DNA from 3 places in the Alkalispirillum mobile genome. Region 3 is predicted to be linked to each of the others. Evidence: predicted binding sites of a transcription regulator. Region 3 holds the regulator's gene; each other region holds the start of a gene.
The links. The regulator sigma-54, encoded in region 3, starts transcription at its own class of promoters, with help from an activator protein. The targets are predictions, from matches to a motif close to TGGCANGNTNCNTGCTT.

Region 1 (6,117 bases), on a different contig from region 3:
CAATCAAGGCCTCGTAGCCGGAAAATTCGGGCTCATCCACGTCGTTTTCCGGTGCACCGACACAAAAAAGGGGGGCCGAAGCCCCCCTGATACTGCGGTCGGATCAGTTCCGGATCAGACGCTGTAGTACAGGTCGAACTCCACCGGGTGGGTGGTCATGTTCAGACGCTGCACCTCTTCGAGCTTCAGCTCGATGTAGGAGTCGATGGTCTCGTCGGTGAACACACCGCCCTGCTTCAGGAACTCGCGGTCCTTGTCGAGGGCATCCAGCGCCTCCTCGAGGGAGAGGGCAACCTTGGGGATATCGCGCTCCTCCTCCGGCGGCAGGTCGTACAGGTCCTTGTCCATCGCCTCACCCGGGTGGATCTTGTTCTGCACCCCGTCCAGGCCGGCCATCAGCATGGCAGCAAACGCGAAGTAGGGGTTGGCAGTGGAGTCGGGGAAGCGCACCTCGATCCGGCGGGCCTTGGGGTTGGGCACGTAGGGCACGCGGATGGAGGCGGACCGGTTACGGGCGGAGTAGGCCAGCAGCACCGGCGCCTCGAAGCCCTTGACCAGACGCTTGTAGCTGTTGGTGCTGGCGTTGGCGAAGGCATTGATGGCGCGGGCGTGCTTGATGATGCCGCCGACGTAATACAGGGCGAACTCGGAGAGGCCACCGTAGCTGTCGCCACCGAACAGGTTGTTGCCCTCCTTCATGACCGACTGGTGAACGTGCATGCCGCTGCCGTTATCACCCACCAGGGGCTTGGGCATGAAGGTGGCGCTCTTGCCGTAGGCGTGGGCCACGTTGTGGACCGCGTACTTCAGTTTCTGAATCTCGTCGGCCTTCTTCACCAGGGTGTTGGGGCCGACACCGATCTCACACTGACCGGCGGTGGCCACCTCGTGGTGGTGCACCTCGACGGTCAGGCCCAGGTCGCCCAGCGCCTCACACATGGCGGCGCGCAGGTCGTGCAGGGAGTCCACCGGCGGGACCGGGAAGTAGCCGCCTTTGACCTTCGGGCGGTGGCCCATGTTGCCGTCGCCGTAGACGCGCTCGGAGTTCCAGCCGGCCTCTTCCGAGTCGATCTTGTAGAAGGAGCCGCTCATGTCGGCACCCCAACGCACGTCGTCGAACACGAAGAACTCGTTCTCCGGCCCGAACAGCGCGGAGTCACCCAGGCCGGTAGACTGCAGATACGCCTCGGCGCGGCGGGCCACGGACCGGGGGTCCTTCTCGTAGCCCTGCATGGTGCTGGGCTCGATGATGTCGCAGGTCAGGTTCAGGGTCGGGTCATCGAAGAAGGGATCCAGGGTCGCGGTCTCCGGGTCCGGCATCATGATCATGTCGGACTCGTTGATGCCCTTCCAGCCGGCGATTGAGGAGCCGTCGAACATCTTCCCGTCTTCGAACATGTCCTCGTCGAGCTCGTGGGCGGGGATGGTGACGTGCTGCTCCTTGCCGCGGGTGTCGGTGAAGCGCAGGTCGATGAACTTCACGTCCTCGTCCTGGACCATCTTGAGTACGTCAGCAGCGGTGCGAGCCATTATGTACCTCCGGGTATGATCAGCTCGGAATGTTCGATGCAGCCCAGTGCAAGCAGGTTGCATGCCAGTTCTTAAAAACCGCGTTCTAGAGCGGGTCAGGGTACCTGCGCCCTTTGGCCCCGCAGTATAAACGCACCACATTGATGCGTCTGCAACCCCGAAACGCACTAAATCAGTGCATTTGCAGTGACGCCTGCCCCGCGCCACGCCGCCCGGGCCCCTTATTGAAGCAGAGCGCACCAACGGGTGACATCCTCACCGGCGCCTGCAAGGATCACGGCGAAGCCGGTATACTGACCGACTTATCCGAGGCAAGCCAATCGATTGGGGGTTACCTTGTCCCTGAGTGCGAATAACAACGCGGGCAGCACGGCAGAACAGGTGCGCACCTTTCAGGGCCTGATCCTGGCCCTGCAGGAGTTCTGGGCCGAGCGCGGCTGCGTGGTGCTACAGCCGCTGGACCAGGAAGTGGGCGCCGGCACCTTCCACCCGGCCACCTTCCTGCGCGCCATCGGGCCCGAGCCCTGGCATTCGGCCTATGTGCAGCCCTCCCGTCGCCCCACTGACGGGCGTTACGGCGAAAACCCCAACCGCCTGCAGCACTATTATCAGTTCCAGGTGGTGCTCAAGCCCTCGCCGGCGGATATCCAGGAGCAGTACCTCGATTCGCTGCGCTATCTGGGCATTGACCCCCTGACCCACGACATCCGCTTCGTGGAGGACAACTGGGAGTCCCCGACACTGGGCGCCTGGGGACTGGGTTGGGAGGTGTGGCTGAACGGGATGGAGATCACCCAATTTACCTACTTCCAGCAGGTCGGCGGGCTGGATTGCCACCCGGTGATGGGCGAGATCACCTACGGGTTGGAGCGCATCGCCATGTACCTGCAGGGTGTCGAGAGCGTTTACGACCTGTTGTGGGCGGACAGCCCCGAGGGTCCGGTCACCTACGGCGATGTCTTCCTGCAGAACGAGAAGGAGATGTCGGCCTACAACTTCGAGGAGGCGCCGGTAGAGGCGCTGTTCCGCGCCTTCGAGACCCACGAGCACGAATGCCAACGGCTGATTGAGGCGGACCTGCCGCTGCCGGCCTACGAGATGACCCTGAAGGCCTCGCACACCTTCAACCTGCTGGATGCCCGGCACGCCATTTCCGTGACCGAGCGCCAGGGCTATATCTTGCGGGTGCGGACCATGGCCCGGGCAGTGGCCCAGGCTTACTACAACCGCCGCGAGGCGCTGGGGTTCCCCCTCTGCCGCGAGCCGCAAAAGGAGAACGCGAATGGCTGAGTCCACCCGCACGCTGCTCATAGAGATCGGCACGGAGGAATTACCGCCGGTGGCCCTGCCGCGACTGGAGGCGGCGTTCCGCGACGGCATCTTGCAGGGCCTGGAACAGGCGGAACTGAGCCATGGCGAGGTACGCAGCTTCGCCGCGCCCCGCCGGTTGGCGGTGCAGGTCGAGGGGCTGCAGACCCGGCAAGCGGACAAGGCCATTGAACGGCGCGGTCCGGCGGTCAAGGTTGCCTTTGACGACGACGGGAACCCCACGAAAGCGGCCGAGGGCTTCGCCCGCTCCTGTGGCACCACAGTGGATACCCTGGAACGCCTGGAAACCCCCAAGGGCGCCTGGCTAGCCTGGCGCGGGACGCAGGAGGGCAAGCCGGCGGTGGAGTTGCTGCCTGATATCGTCGCCGGGAGCCTCAACCGCCTGCCGATCCCGAAGCGGATGCGCTGGGGGAGTGGCCAGGCGACCTTCGTGCGTCCGGTCCACTGGGTGGTTTTCCTGCTGGGTGACGAACTGGTCCCGGCGACGCTGATGGATATCCCGGCCGGCCGGAGCACCCGGGGACACCGCTTCCACGCCCCCGAGGCCATCGAACTGGCCCACGCCGACGATTATGCGCAGGCCCTGCGCGAACAGGGCCGGGTCGAGGCGAGCTTCGCGGCGCGCCGGGAACGCATCCATGACGGCGTTTTGCGCCTGGCCCGGGAAGAAGAGGGCGAGGCGCTGGTCGATCCTGAGCTGCTGGATGAGGTCACCGCCCTGGTGGAGTGGCCGGTGCCGATGCTGGGGAGCTTTGACCCGGGCTTTCTGGAGGTGCCGGAAGAGGCCCTCATCTCCAGCATGCAGGGCCACCAGAAGTACTTCCCTGTGCGAGGCGCGGACGGCCGACTCCTGCCCCTGTTCATCACGGTCGCGAACATCGACAGCCGGGATCCCGAGCAGGTTCGGGCGGGCAATGAGCGGGTGATCCGGCCCCGACTGGCCGATGCGGACTTCTTCTGGCAGCAGGACCGGAAACGGCCACTGGCTGACCGGCTGTCAGACCTGAAGGGCGTCATCTTCCAGAAAAAGCTGGGCACCCTCCACGACAAGACCCGGCGAGTGGCACACCTGGCGGAGCAGCTGGCCGTGGAGATGGGTCAGGATCCGGAGCCGGTGGCCCGGGCCGCCTGGCTCGCCCGTTGCGACCTGGGCACCGAAATGGTCGGCGAATTCCCGGAGCTCCAGGGCATCATGGGACGCTACTACGCGCGGCATGACGGTGAACCCAAGGCGGTCGCCGACGCCATTCTGGAGCACTACCGGCCCCGGTACGCCGGCGAGTCCATCCCCGCGACCCGGGAAGGCCGGCTGCTGGCGATTGCCGAACGGGCCGACACCCTGGCCGGGATCTTCGCCATCGGGCTGGTGCCTACCGGGGACAAGGACCCCTTCGCGCTGAGGCGGGCTGCGCTGGGGTTGATGCGCACGCTCATCGAGGGGGAGATGCCGCTGGACCTGGAGGGGCTCCTCGGGCGCGCGGCGGTCCTGCTGCCGGAAGGGATCGCCGGGCGCAGCGTGGCGGAAGAGGTCTACGACTTCTGCCTGGAACGGCTGCGCGGCTACTACCAGGAGCAAGGCATCGGCGCAGAGCTGTTCGACGCCGTGCTGGCGGTACGGCCCCGCTGCCCGCTTGATTTCCATCGCCGGCTGCTCGCTTGTCGACGCTTCGCCGGAGTGCCTGAAGCGGAGGCCCTGGCGGCGGCAAACAAGCGGATTGGCAACATCCTGCGCAAGACGGAAGAGCCGGTACCGGAGCGTGTCGACCAGACATTGCTGAAAGAGCCGGCCGAAGAGGCCCTGGGCGCGGCGCTGACGGAGACCCGGGGCAAACTGGAGCCCCGCCTGGCCGAGGCGGACTACGCCGGGGCACTGGAGGCCCTGGCGGGTCTGCGCGATCCAGTGGACCGGTACTTCGACGAGATCCTGGTGATGGCGGAGGACCCGGCCGTTCGGCGCAACCGGCTCGCCCTGCTCAAGACCATTCAGGGGCTGTTCCTGGAGATCGCCGATGTCTCCCGCCTGCCTGCCCGCTGAGCGCCCGCGGCTGGTCATCCTCGACCGGGACGGGGTGATCAACCACGACTCGGATGACTACATCAAGTCACCGGAGGAGTGGCGGGTCATCCCGGGGGCGGCGGAGGCGATCGCCCGGCTCAATGCGGGCGGTATACCGGTCGCCGTCTGTACCAACCAGAGCGGCATCGGGCGCGGGCTGTACGACGAGCCCACCTACCAGGCCATCACCCAGCGGATGTGCGCGGTTCTCGCGGAAGCGGGTGCCCACCTTGATGCCGTTTTCCACTGCCCCCACGCACCTGAGGCCGGCTGCCGCTGCCGCAAGCCCCGGCCCGGATTGCTGGAACAGGCCGCGGACCATTTCCGGGTGCCCCTGGACGGGGTGCCCGTGGTGGGCGACAGCCTGCGGGACCTGCAGGCCGCCCGGGTGGTGGGCGCGCTGCCGGTCCTGGTACGGACCGGGAAGGGGCGGCGAACCCTGGAACAGGGGTTACCCTGGCCCGTGGCCACCTATGATGACCTCCGGGGGGCCGTCGCCGCGCTACTGGCCGCTTGGGAGCACTCGGTATGAAACGCCTAAGAACGCTGGTTGGAAGTGTGCTTCACCAGGCCATCCTGGTGTTGAGCCTGCCTGTCTGGGGCGTACTGTCGCTGCTTACGGTGCCATTTCCGTACGCGCTCCGCTACCGGCTGATCACGAGCTGGGGCCATTTCCAGCTCTGGACCCTGGAGCGGCTTTGCGGCGTCCGGATCCGGGTGGAGGGACTGGAGCACCGGCCTGATCAGCCCTGCGTGGTGATGGCCAAGCACCAGTCTGCCTGGGAGACCCTGGGCCTGCTGCGCTGGTTCCGGCCGCAAACCTGGGTGTTGAAACGCGAGTTGATGCGCATTCCCATCTTCGGCTGGGGGCTGGCCCTGCTGCAACCGATTGCCATCGACCGTGGGTCGGGGGCGCGGGCGCGCCGCCAGGTGGTGGAGCAAGGGGTGGCCAGACTCCGGGCGGGCCGTTGGGTGGTCATCTTCCCAGAGGGGACGCGGGTACCGGCCGGTCACAAGGGCCGGTATCGCGCCGGTGGCGCGATCCTCGCCTGCGAGGCCGGAGTGCCGATACTCCCGGTCGCACACAATGCGGGGGAGATCTGGCCGCGGGGCTCGATCATCAAGCAGCCCGGCGTAATCCTGGTCCGCATTGGGGCGCCCGTGGCGACTGAGGGCCGCCCGGTCGGTGAAGTGCTCGCGGA
Region 2 (6,117 bases), on a different contig from region 3:
GCCAGCACCCTGACCACCCTGGCCATCTTTCTGCCGCTGGTCTTCCTGGAGGGGCTGGCCGGGGAGCTGTTCCAGCCGCTGGCCTGGGTGGTGGCCTTCAGCCTCTTCTGCTCCCTGCTGGTGGCACTGACCCTGGTGCCGATGCTCACGGCGCTGATTCCGCAACGGGCGCGCCGCCAGTTGACTCGCGCCGGTGCGAGCGATGTCCGCCCGGTCGAGGCCGCGGAAGCCCCCCGACAGGGTGCCGGCCACCCGCTGCGGCGGATCAAAAGACGCGTTGAGCGCCTGCTCACCGGGCTCGATCACGGCTACCGCCGGCTGCTGGCCGCCACCCTGCGCAACCGCCATGCCGCCCTGGCCCTGGGCACGACGGCCTTCGTGCTGGCATTGGCCCTGCTGCCCCGGTTGGGCACCGAGCTGATGCCCGCCACCGACGAGGGCGACGTACGCATCACCATCACCTACGAGCCGGGCACCGGGCTGGAGTTCATGGATGAGCGGATGCGGGAGATCGAAGCCCGGGTGCTGGAGTGGGTACCGGAGACCCAGGCGTGGGTGACCCGGGCCGGGAGCGGCGGCTTCCGCGCCGGTGGTGGTGCCCGCGGCAACCTGCAACTGGCCCTGGGCAGCGTCACCGAACGGGACCGCTCCAGCGAAGCCGTCGCCCAGGAACTCCGCCAGGCGCTGGCCGACATCCCCGGCGCCGATGTCCGCATCCGCGCCCGTTCCGGCATGCTGTTCCGGGGCGGCTTCGGCGGCGAGGGTGAACAACTGGCCATCGAGATCCGCGGCTTCGACCTGGACACCCTCGACCGTCTGGCCGAGGCCACCATCGAGCGGCTTGACGGCGTGCCGGGCATCACCGACCTGCGCCGCTCCCGCGACGACGGCATCCCCGAGAACCGGCTGATGATCGACCGCGCCCGGGCCGCCGACCTGGACGTCTCCCCCAGCCAGGTGGCCCGCACCCTGGAGACCGCTGTCGCCGGCACCCGGGCCGGGCTTTTCCAGGACAACGGCGAGGAAGTGGATATCCGAGTACGCCTGGCCAACGCCCGCGCCCTCGACCTGGAGGACCTGCTCGACCTCACCGTGCGCAACCGCGAGGGTGAGGCCATCGCCCTGCGCAACCTGGTCAGTCGCGAGGCGGGCACCAGCCCGCTGCGCATCGACCGGCGCGACCGCCAGCGCATCGCCCTGGTCTACGCCAACATCGCCGACCGCGACCTGGGCTCGGTGGTGGCCGACGTGCGCGAGCGGCTGGCCGAGCAACCCCTGCCCCGGGATTACAGCTACCACCTGGGCGGCGACTACGAGGAGCAGGCCGAGGCCTTCAGCGCCCTGACGCTCACGCTGGTGCTGGCGGTGGTGCTGGTCTACATGGTGATGGCCTCACTCTATGAATCGCTGCGCGACCCACTGGTGGTGATGTTCACCGTGCCCATGGCCGCCATCGGGGTCATCCTGGCCCTGTGGCTCACCGGCACCACCCTGAACGCCCAGTCCTTTATCGGCACCATCCTGCTGGCCGGCATTGTGGTCAACAACGGCATCCTGATCGTGGACCGCGCCACCCGCTACCGGCGCGCCGGCCTGCCGCCACGGGCTGCCGCACTGCAGGCGGGCCGGCGCCGGCTGCGTCCGGTGCTGATGACCTCGGCCACCACCATGCTCGCCCTGCTGCCCCTGGCCCTGGGTTGGGGCGAGGGTGCCGAGGCCCAGGCCCCCATGGCCCGGGCGGTGCTCGGCGGCCTGACCAGCGCCACGGTGATCACCCTGCTGCTGATCCCGGTGGTCTACACCCTCTTCCACCCGGTAAGGAAACGCGCGACATGACCCGGATGAATGGCCTGCTGATCGGATTGGCCGCACTGCTGGCCAGCGGTGGTGTCCAGGCGGAGTCCCTCACCCTGGAGGAGGCGGTGCTGCGGGCGCTGGAGTCCAACGCGGCCCTGCGCTCCGAGCGCCTGGAACCGGAGATCGCCGCCACCTTTCAGGAGATCGAGCGGGCGGTCTTTGATCCGGAGATCTTTGCCGAACTGCGCGTGCGCCGTGACCGGGAAGACCGGCTGGACGACCGGCTCGGCGACCGCTTCGCCGTGGAGACTGAGCGCGAGGACGTTCAAGCCGGCATCCGCCAGCAGTTCGCCCCGGGCACCGAGGTGGAGCTGGGCGTCACCCAGGACCGCCGACTGAGCGAGAGCGACGCGCCCGGCGCCGCCGACAGCAGCGCCCTGCACCGCTCCCGGCTCAACCTTACGCTCAACCAGCCGTTGCTCCGGGGCAGCGGGCGCGCTGTCAACCTGGTTCGCATCCAGCAGGCAGAGCTGGACACGCTGCGCTCGGAGTACGAGCTGCGCGGTTTCACCGAGGCCCTGGTGGCGGACGTGGAAACCACCTACTGGGACCTGGTACAGGCTGAGCGGGAGATTGAGCTGTTCGAGGCCTCGCTGGCCCTGGCCGAGGAGCAGATCGAGCGCACCGAGGAACGTGTCCGGCTCGGGGACCTTTCGGAGACCGAGCTGGCCCCGCTGGAGGCGGAGGCCGCCCTGCGCCGACAGGAGCTGATCGATGCCCGCAACCGCCGCGACGTGGCGCGCCTGGAGCTGCTGCAACTGACCGGTACCGATTACGCCCCCGGCGAGGCACCTGAGCTGACCCCGGAGACCGCGCCCACCCTGCCCGAGGACGCGGAGCCGGACCCGGTGGCCACCCACCTGCTGCTGGCCCTGGAGCACCGGGCGGAACTGCGCGAGGCCCGGCTGCTGCTGCAGCGCAACGAACTGGAACTGGTTCGCACCCGCAACGGGCTCCTTCCGCGGCTGGACCTGTTCGTCACCCTGGGCAAGAGCGGCTATGCCGACAGCTTTGGCTCCGCCGTGGAAGAGCTGGATGGCCGAAGCTACGACGCCGTTGTGGGCCTCCGGGTGGAACAGCCGCTGGGGCGCCGCGCCGGTCAGGCGGAGCACCGCCAGGCCGGGCTGCAGCGGGAGCAGGCCCTGCTTGGCATCGACAACCTGACCCGGCTGGTGCAGGTGGATGTACAGAGCGCGTGGCTGGAGGTGGCGCGCAGCCAGGCCCAGATCGAAGCCACCGCCGCCACCCGGGCCGCCCAGGAGGAGAGGCTACGCGCCGAGGAGGCGCGCTTCGAGGTGGGCCAGACCACCGCCTTCGCCCTCTCGCAGGCGCAGCGCGATCTGTTGCAGGCCCAGGTGGACCAGCAGGCCGCTCAGATAGGCTACCGCCAGGCGCTGGTCGACCTCTACCGGCTGGACGGCTCACTGCTGGAGCGGCGCGGCATCCAGGCCCGGGGATATTGAAGCCCCTGAGCGCGACCCGCACGCACATGTGCCGCAAGGGCACAGGCGCGCCTGCCCCGTATGTCTCGTAAGGCACTGTTTTTAAAGACATCACTGTTTGGCATCACCCCTGCAACGGTACGCACACGGCACACCCGGTGGTGAGCCGACCGAACACTTCTAGCGGAGGTGCACCATGCGAGTAACCACCCGCCACATTCCGGCATTCCTCGTCTCCCTCGGCCTGGCCCTGGCCCCGGCCGGCGTGGCGTGGGCCGCCAACGACAAGGACCTGTACGAGAGCGAGGTGGCCAGCGAGGCGGAACTGAGCGCCGACGAGGTGGAGGATGAGCAGCTCGGCAACTTCCTGGAGGCCGCCGAGGCCATCCAGAACGTCCGTGAGGATTACGCGGACCAGATCCGCGAGGCGGAGGGCGAGGACGCCCTGGCCCTGCAGGAAGAGGCCCGCGAGGCCATGACCACCGCGGTTGAGGATACCGGGCTGGATGTTCACACTTATCGCGAGATCGGTTACCTGCTGCAGGAGCGCAGTGAATTGATGGACCGGGCCAACGCCGTGGCCGCCGAGCGCGGCTGACCCGGAGGCGCTTCTTCATGGGGAATCGAGCCCGGCTCCGGGACTGTCCGGGGCCGGGCTCTTTATTCTTGCCAACGGCGGTGCTAGGATACGCGTTGTTTCGGGGCCGTAGCTCAGTTGGGAGAGCGCAGCAATCGCACTGCTGAGGTCAGGGGTTCGACTCCCCTCGGCTCCACCAGACACCACCCGGCAGGCCGCCTGATTCAGGCCGGGCCTGCCCCCAAAGGGCCGCCCCGCCAGGCGGCCTTTTTTCGTTTGAGACCAGGCCACCATGGATGTCGTCCTCGCCGTTGCCCTGCCCTTCTTCGCCCTGATCTTCACCGGCATGGCCGCCGCCCGCACCCGGCTGCTGGCCGGCGAGAACACCCGCCTGCTGAACACCTTCGTCTTCTACTTCGCCCTGCCCGCCCTGCTGCTCAGCGGCACGGCGGAGATGGACGCCGCCGACATCCTGCGCCCGGCGCTGTTCCTCTCCTGGCTGCTGCCCGCGTTCGTGCTCTTCTTTGCTACCTGGCTGGGGATAAAGGCGCTGTACGGCCGCGGTGCCGGCACCCGCGCCATCCAGGCACTGACCGCCACCTTCGGCAACGTGGGTTTTGTCGGGCTACCGCTGGTGGTCACCGCAATGGGGGCCCACGTGCTGCCGGCAGCCATGGTGGTGATCATCGTCGACAGCGCCATCATGATCGGCGTGGCCACGGTGATCATCGAACTGGAGAAGGACCAGGGCAAGGGCTTCTGGCGGGCGGTGCGTACCGCCTCACTGGGGGTGGCGCGCAACCCACTGATTATTGCCAGCGTCGTCGGCGTCACGCTGGCATTGCTGTCCATCAACCTGCCGGCGCCGGCGGTGCGCTACCTGGAGCTGCTGGGCGCCTCCGCCGGGCCGACGGCCCTCTTTGCGCTGGGCATCACCCTGGCGCAGCAGTCGGTGCGCTCGGCCAACAGCGAGACGCTGCTGCTGGTGGCCATCAAGCTGCTGGTGCACCCGCCGCTGATCTGGGGCGCCACCACGCTGCTCGGGCTGGACGGGCCGCTGCAGACCGCGCTGATCATCCTGGCCACCCTGCCGGTGGCCGCCAACGTCTACGTGCTGGCCCAGCGCTACGGGATCCACGCGGGCCCCACCTCCACGGCCATCCTGGTCTCCACGGTGCTGTCCATACTGACCGTGTCGGTGGCGCTCTCCCTGCTGCTTTAGGGACGCTCGCTCAACGCAGTTTGCCCTCGCGCTTCAGCTCCTCGTACCAGAGCGGGTTATGGTGCTTGATGAAGTCCACCTCGGCGTAGCCGCTCTTCATGGTCTCCAGCGACTCCCGCTCCTCGACGATCGCAAAGTAGATGTGCGGCACCAGCCCGATCAGCACCAGGAACACCGCGGCGGCGTGCACCACCAGCGCCCAGCGGAACGCCGCGCCGTACAGGGCGCTGTCCGGGAAGTGGAAGACCATCGGCCCGAAGTAGAGGTACAACCCGCTGAAGGCGATGGCCAGCGAGGCGAACACGATCATGGTGCCCAGCAGCCGCTGGGCGCCGTTGTACCGCCCCTGCGGCGGGATGGGCACGCGCTTCATCAGGCCGAAAAGCCGCGCCATGGTGATGACCAGGGTGCGCAGGTCACGCCAGAGCGCGCCGGGGGTCAGCACCATCACGTTGCGCAGGAAGGGCACCACCACGCTGCGCCAGCGCAGCAGGATGAACAGCCCGATACCCACCATCCAGACCACGCCCAGCACCACGTGGAAGAGGATGAGGTTCTGGTTGCCACCGAACAGGGTCTGCAGGAACTGCGGCCACCAGGCGGGGGCCAGGCGGAGACTCTCGCCGCTGATAATACCCAGGCCGGTGGGCACCAGCAGCGCCCAGCAAAGGGCGTTGAACCAGTGCAGCCGGATGGTCCAGCGGTCGCGGACCTTGATCTTCTCTGCCTCTGCCATCACTGCTCCTCCCGCCCGTGCTCTGCCGGACGCTCATCACCGCTCAGCTCGTTGCGCCGGTCGATCAGCTTCTTGAGCCCCGCGCCGGCAAAGGTGGCCACCATGGCCCCCAGACCGATCTTCGCGGTGGGGTTGACCACGTCGCTGATCGCCTTTTCCTGGATCGACTGCTGCACCGGTCGGGGCAGCACCTCTTTGGGCAGCGGCTTGCCGCCGGTGTAGTAGTAGTGGTTGGTGGAGGCGGGCACCGCCTCGGTGGTCAGCTGCACCCACTCCTTCTCCG
Region 3 (6,117 bases):
CTTTACGGCGCGTTCTGGTAAAGTACGGCCATGGACACGACGGACAGCAACCGGCCCGGCTACCACGGCAATGTATCCCCCGCCGTGATGGAACGTGCCGCTGGCATACGTCTGCTGGTGCTGGACGTGGACGGCGTGCTCACCGACGGCAGCGTCTACATCGGTGCCGAGGGCGAGCTCTGCAAGGCCTTCCACATCCACGACGGCAAGGGCATCCGCCTGCTGCAGCAGTCCGGGGTGGACATCGCCCTGCTGACCGCACGGCGCTCGACCCTGCTGGAGCGGCGCGCGCAGGAACTGCAGATCGAGCATCTTATTCAGGGCTCCGGACGCAAGGGCGCCGATCTGGACGGCCTGTTACAGCGCTTGGGCGTACCGGCCGAGGCCTGCGCCTACATGGGCGATGACCTGCAGGATCTCCCGGCCCTGCGCCGGGTCGGGCTGGCTGTCACGGTCGCCGACGGGCACCCCCTGCTCGCCCGTCACGCCCACCTGCAGACCGCCCGCGCCGGTGGCCGGGGCGCGGTCCGGGAGCTTTGCGAACTCATTCTGGCCGCCCGCGGCCAGCTGGATACCCTGCTGCAGGCCCATGAAGACGCGGATTAAACCGCCCCGACTGTTCACGGTCATCGTTATCGGTCTGCTGATCGGCGTTGCCTGGCTGATCGCGGACCGCCCGGACCGGGCGCCACCCCGCCCCGAACCGGTCATCCCGGAGCGGGAACGGGCCGATTACTTCATGGAGGGGTTCACTATCCACGCCGCCGACGAGAGTGGCGCCTGGCGCTACCGGCTGACCGCGGACGATCTCTACCACTACCCCGAGCGCGAGGTCTGGGAGTTCACCCGCCCCGAGGTGGAGATGTTCGCCGCCACCGGGGCCAACTGGTACGGTACCGCGCCACGGGGCAGCGCCTGGGACGAGGCCGAACGCGTGCTACTGCACGAGGACGTCCACTTCTGGCGCCCGGAGAGCCCAGTCAACCGTCCACTGCAACTGGACACCTCTGAGCTTTGGCTCTACCCCGAGGAGGACGTGGCGGAGACAGAGGAACACGCCATACTGCGCCAGGACGCCTCCCACACCGAGGGCGTGGGGGCCAAAGCCTGGCTCAAACGTCAGCAGATCGAATTGAAATCCGAGGTAAAGGGTCATCATGAACTGCCGTAACGCCGCGGCCGCCCTGGTCACCGCCCTGACCTGCCTGGTGCTCATCACCGGGGCGCAGGCCCGCACCCCTGACCGCGAGCAGCCCATAGACCTGGAATCGAATCGCGCCGAAATCGACAACGTACGCGGCATCAGCACCTATACCGGGGACGTGGTCCTCACCCAGGGCAGCATGGTGATCACCGGCGACCGCATGGTGGTCCACACCCGCGAGGCCGATGACCGCCGGGTACTCGACCGGATCGAGGTGGACGGCAGCCCCGCCACCTACGAGCAACTGCCGGAGGACCAGACCGACAAAGTGCACGCCGAGGCCCCGCGGATGGAGTACTACAGCCGCGGCCCGCAGCGGATTTACCTGCTGCAGGGCGCAGAGCTGTGGCAACGGGAAAACCGCATGTCCGGCGAGGAGATCCGGGTCAACCTGGAGACCCAGGAGGCACAGGCGGAGGGCCGCGAGGACCGGCGCACGCGCACCATCTTCTTCCCGGCCGAGGAGACCGACGACCCATGAGTCGTCTGGAAGCCCGGTCCCTGGTCAAGCGCTACCGCCGCCGCACCGTGGTGGAGGAGGCCTCGCTGACGGTGAACGCCGGCGAGATCGTCGGCCTGCTCGGCCCCAACGGCGCGGGCAAGACCACCTGCTTCTACATGGTGGTGGGGCTGGTGCGCGCCGACGGTGGCCAGATCCTGCTCAACGGCGAGGACATCACCGCCCTGCCCATGCATGCCCGGGCCCGCAAGGGCGTCGGCTACCTGCCGCAGGAGGCCTCGGTGTTCCGCAAGATGACCGTGGCCCAGAACATCATGTCCATCCTGGAGACACGCCCCGAGCTGAGTCGCAAGGGCCGCGAGGAGCGACTCCAGGCCCTGCTGGACGAGTTCCACGTGCCGCATCTGGCCAACCAGAATGGCATCAGCCTCTCGGGCGGGGAGCGGCGGCGGGTGGAGATCGCCCGGGCGCTGGCCGCCGACCCGCAGTTCATCCTGCTGGACGAGCCCTTCGCCGGCGTTGACCCCATCTCTGTGGTGGATATCCAGCACATCATCCGCCAGCTCACCGAGCGCGGGATCGGCGTGCTGATCACCGACCACAACGTGCGGGAAACCCTGGGTATCGTGGAGCGGGCCTACATCCTCAGCCAGGGCCGGGTCATTGCCCGCGGCAGTGCCGACGAGGTTCTGGCCAACCAGGCCGTCCGCGAGGTCTACCTGGGGGAGCATTTTCGGCTTTGACCCCCTTTCCGCGGTAAACTGGGAGTACAGGCAGATACCCGGCCCGGCAATGGGCTAGCATGGGATTATCAAAGCGGTGCGTGCCACGACATACATGAAAACAAAGCTCACCCACATCACGATCAATCAGAACGGCCCCCGGGCCCGTTGGGATCGGTCATGAAGCAGTCGCTGCAACTCAAGCTCGGCCAGCAACTCACCATGACACCCCAGCTGCAGCAGGCCATCCGCCTGTTGCAGCTCTCCACCCTGGATCTGCAAATGGAGATCCAGCAGCAGCTAGAGTCCAACGTCATGCTGGAAATGGCCGAGGACGAGCAATTGGAGGACGAGCAGCGGTCGGAGGCGGACGAAGCTGACCAGAACACCGCCGACGAGCCGGGCGAGGACACGAGCGGCGAAGAGCAGAGCGATGCCGAAGCCCCCGCCGCCGAGGAGCCCGCCGCCAGCCAGCAGGACGACATCCCTGACGACCTTCCGCTCGACTCCAGCTGGGACGAGATCTACGACGGCAGCACCCCCTGGAGCCAGCCCGACAGCGAGGATGAGGACCGCGACCCCTGGGCCAACCGCTCCGGTGGCGGTGAAAGCCTCCACGAGCACCTCACCTGGCAGGCTGAGCTCACCCCCTTTACCGAGCAGGACGCCGTCATCGCCCAGGTCATCATCGACTCGGTGCGCGACGACGGGTATCTGGGTGCCGACATCGAAGAACTGATCTCCGCCCTGCCCGCCGAGTGGGAGGTGGAGCCCGAGGAGGTCGAGGCGGTCCTGCGCCGCATCCAGCACTTCGACCCGGTAGGCGTGGCGGCACGCGACCCGCGTGAAGCGCTGCTCATCCAGCTTGAGCAGCTGCCGCCCGACACCCCGCTGCTCACCGAGGCCCGCACGCTGGTGGACCAGTACCTGGACATGCTGGTGCAGCGCCAGTACGCCCAGCTGTGCCGGCGCATGAAGCTCAACCAGGAGCAACTGCGCGAGGTGCTGGCCCTGGTCCAGACCCTGGACCCGCGGCCCGGCTCCCAGATCAGCGACGACGAGACCCAGTACGTGGTCCCGGACGTGGTGGTGCGCCGCATTCACGGCCGCTGGCAGGTGGAGCTCAACCCCGACACGGCCCCGCGGCTGCGGGTCAACAGCTACTACGCCAGCCTGATCAAGCGCGCCGACAACAGCAGCGACAACACCACCCTGCGCAACCACCTGCAGGAGGCGCGCTGGTTCATCAAGAGCCTTCGCAGCCGCAACGACACTCTGCTGAAAGTGGCCCGTTGCATCGTCGAGCGCCAGCAGGGCTACTTCGACCACGGCGAGGAGGCCATGCAGCCGCTGGTCCTGCGCGAGGTGGCCGAGGCGGTGGACATGCACGAATCCACCATTTCCCGGATCACCACCCGCAAGTACATGCACACCCCGCGGGGCACGCTGGAGTTCAAGTACTTCTTCTCCAGCCACGTGCAGACCGTGGATGGCGGCGAGTGCTCGGCCACCGCCATCCGCGCCCGTATCCGGCGACTGGTCGCCGACGAGAACCCGGCCAAGCCACTCAGTGACAGTCGCATTGCAAATATCCTTCAGGAAGAAGGCATAAACGTGGCAAGACGGACCGTAGCCAAGTATCGTGAGGCCATGGCCATCGCCTCGTCATCCGAGCGCAAGCGACTGGCCTGAACCGCAACGTTGAAGGAGGCGGCATGCAAATACAGATAACCGGCCACCATGTGGAAGTCACGGACGCTCTCAAGGACTATGTCCACGACAAGTTCAAGCGCCTGGAGCGCCACTTTGACAACCTGGTGGACAGCCACGTCATCCTCTCCGTGGAAAAGCTTCGCCAGAAGGCGGAAGCCAACCTGCTGATCAGCGGCAACCGGCTGCACGCCGAGACCACCAACGAAGACATGTACGCCGCCATTGACGGCATGGTGGACAAGCTCGACCGGCAACTGGTCAAGCACAAGGAGAAGGTGACCGACCACCACCGCAGGGAGGGCGCTGCGCAGAAGGCAAGTGCAGGGGCCGCGGACGTAGACGCAGAATAGCCACAGCAAACCACTGGCGGCCGGCGTCCTGCCGGCCCCGGCCGCCCTGGGCTGAACATCATCATGAAAATCGCCGAACTCATCACGCCGGACCGAATCCGTTGCGAAGCCGAGGTCAGCAGCAAGAAACGCGTGCTGGAACAGCTCAGCGACCTGCTGACCACGGACGACACCACCCTGGCCGCCCCCCAGGTCTTCGACCGCCTGGTGGCGCGTGAGCGCCTGGGCAGCACTGGCCTGGGCCATGGCGTGGCGCTGCCCCACGCCCGCATGGAGGGCATAGAGCAGGCCCGGGGGGCGCTCATCCGCCTGGGCGAAGGCGTCGACTTCGACGCCTTTGACCGCGAACCGGTGGACCTGCTGTTTGCCCTGGTGGTGCCGGAGCACTTCACGGACGAGCACCTCCAGATCCTGGCCGACCTGGCCGAGATGTTCAGTGACAGCCGCCTGTGCGAGCGGTTGCGGGCCACCGGGGAACCGGAGCGGCTCCACCAGCTGCTGGCCGAGTGGCAGGGTAGTGAGACGGCAGGGTAGCGGCCACCGACACGGCGGCCGCCAGAAGGCGGAGCACCGACATCCATGCAGAACCTCAGGTTGATCATCATCAGCGGCCTGTCCGGGTCCGGAAAGAGTGTGGCGCTGCACACGCTCGAGGATCAGGGCTGGTATTGCATCGACAACCTGCCCGTCGGTCTGCTCAGCGCTTTCGCCCGCCACGTCAACGACAGCTGCCAGGGGGCCAGCGGCCGCTACGCGGTGGGCATCGACGCCCGCAACCGGCCGGAGGACCTGGCCCGCATCCCGGAGATACTCGACGAACTGGGCGGTCTGGGGCTGAACAGCGAGGTGTTGTTCCTGTTCGCCAACCACGAGACCCTCATCACCCGCTTTAGCGAGACCCGCCGCCGCCACCCCCTCAGCGGCGACGATGCCACGCTCGCCGATGCCATCGCCCGGGAAGAGACCCTGCTGGCACCGCTGCGTGCCCGCGCCGACCTGACACTGGACACCAGCGACACCAACGTCCACCAGCTGCGCGACCTGATCCGCGAGCGGGTGGAGCACCAACCCGGCCGGCTCTCGCTGCTCTTCCAGTCCTTCGGCTACAAGCACGGCATCCCGTCCGATGCCGACTACGTGTTCGACGCCCGCTGCCTGCCCAACCCGCACTGGGAGCCCAGGTTGCGTCCGTTCACCGGGCAGGACGCACCGGTGCAGAGCTACCTGGAGGCGCAGCCGGAGGTGGGGCGGCTAATGCAACAGATCGAGGAACTGGTCAGCACCTGGCTGCCCGCCTTCCGCAAGGAGGCACGCAGCTACGTCACCGTCGCCATCGGGTGCACGGGCGGCCAGCACCGGTCCGTCTACCTGGCGGAGCAGCTGGCGCGGCGTTTCGATAACGGCACGGATGCCGTCAGTGTCCGCCACAGGGAGTTAAGCCATTGAGCTGCCAATCCGGGAGCAACCCCCAGGAGCGCCACGGAATCACCACTGTGCCTAGCGAAGAACTCGACATCGTGAACAAGCTGGGGCTGCATGCCCGTGCCGCCGGCCGTTTCTCCGCCCTGGCCTCGGAGTACCCTTGCACCATCCGGGTCACCCGCGGCGAGCGCACGGTGGACGGCAAGAGCGTGATGGGCCTGATGATGCTGGCGGCCGGCTGTGGCA

Region 1: glnA (glutamate--ammonia ligase) is a predicted target of sigma-54. The motif match lies at 1,581-1,597, and genes of this name have one in related genera.
Region 2: DFR31_RS04895 (DUF4168 domain-containing protein) is a predicted target of sigma-54. The motif match lies at 3,419-3,435, and genes of this name have one in related genera.

What each region holds. Positions count from the first base shown of each region.
Region 1 covers NZ_RCDA01000006.1:53,153-59,269, reverse strand. The annotation lists gene DFR31_RS13895 (hypothetical protein) at 1-40, opposite strand, end outside; gene glnA (glutamate--ammonia ligase) at 115-1,530, opposite strand; gene glyQ (glycine--tRNA ligase subunit alpha) at 1,867-2,820, shown strand; gene glyS (glycine--tRNA ligase subunit beta) at 2,813-4,894, shown strand; gene gmhB (D-glycero-beta-D-manno-heptose 1,7-bisphosphate 7-phosphatase) at 4,869-5,447, shown strand; gene DFR31_RS13140 (lysophospholipid acyltransferase family protein) at 5,444-6,117, shown strand, end outside.
Region 2 covers NZ_RCDA01000001.1:1,063,980-1,070,096, forward strand. The annotation lists gene DFR31_RS04885 (efflux RND transporter permease subunit) at 1-1,836, shown strand, start outside; gene DFR31_RS04890 (TolC family protein) at 1,833-3,320, shown strand; gene DFR31_RS04895 (DUF4168 domain-containing protein) at 3,496-3,897, shown strand; tRNA gene DFR31_RS04900 (tRNA-Ala) at 4,000-4,075, shown strand; gene DFR31_RS04905 (AEC family transporter) at 4,169-5,098, shown strand; gene DFR31_RS04910 (formate dehydrogenase subunit gamma) at 5,109-5,834, opposite strand; gene DFR31_RS04915 (4Fe-4S dicluster domain-containing protein) at 5,834-6,117, opposite strand, start outside.
Region 3 covers NZ_RCDA01000008.1:249-6,365, forward strand. The annotation lists gene DFR31_RS13470 (KdsC family phosphatase) at 31-606, shown strand; gene lptC (LPS export ABC transporter periplasmic protein LptC) at 590-1,171, shown strand; gene lptA (lipopolysaccharide transport periplasmic protein LptA) at 1,158-1,685, shown strand; gene lptB (LPS export ABC transporter ATP-binding protein) at 1,682-2,407, shown strand; gene DFR31_RS13490 (RNA polymerase factor sigma-54) at 2,567-4,078, shown strand; gene hpf (ribosome hibernation-promoting factor, HPF/YfiA family) at 4,102-4,449, shown strand; gene ptsN (PTS IIA-like nitrogen regulatory protein PtsN) at 4,513-4,983, shown strand; gene rapZ (RNase adapter RapZ) at 5,029-5,895, shown strand; gene DFR31_RS13510 (HPr family phosphocarrier protein) at 5,943-6,117, shown strand, end outside.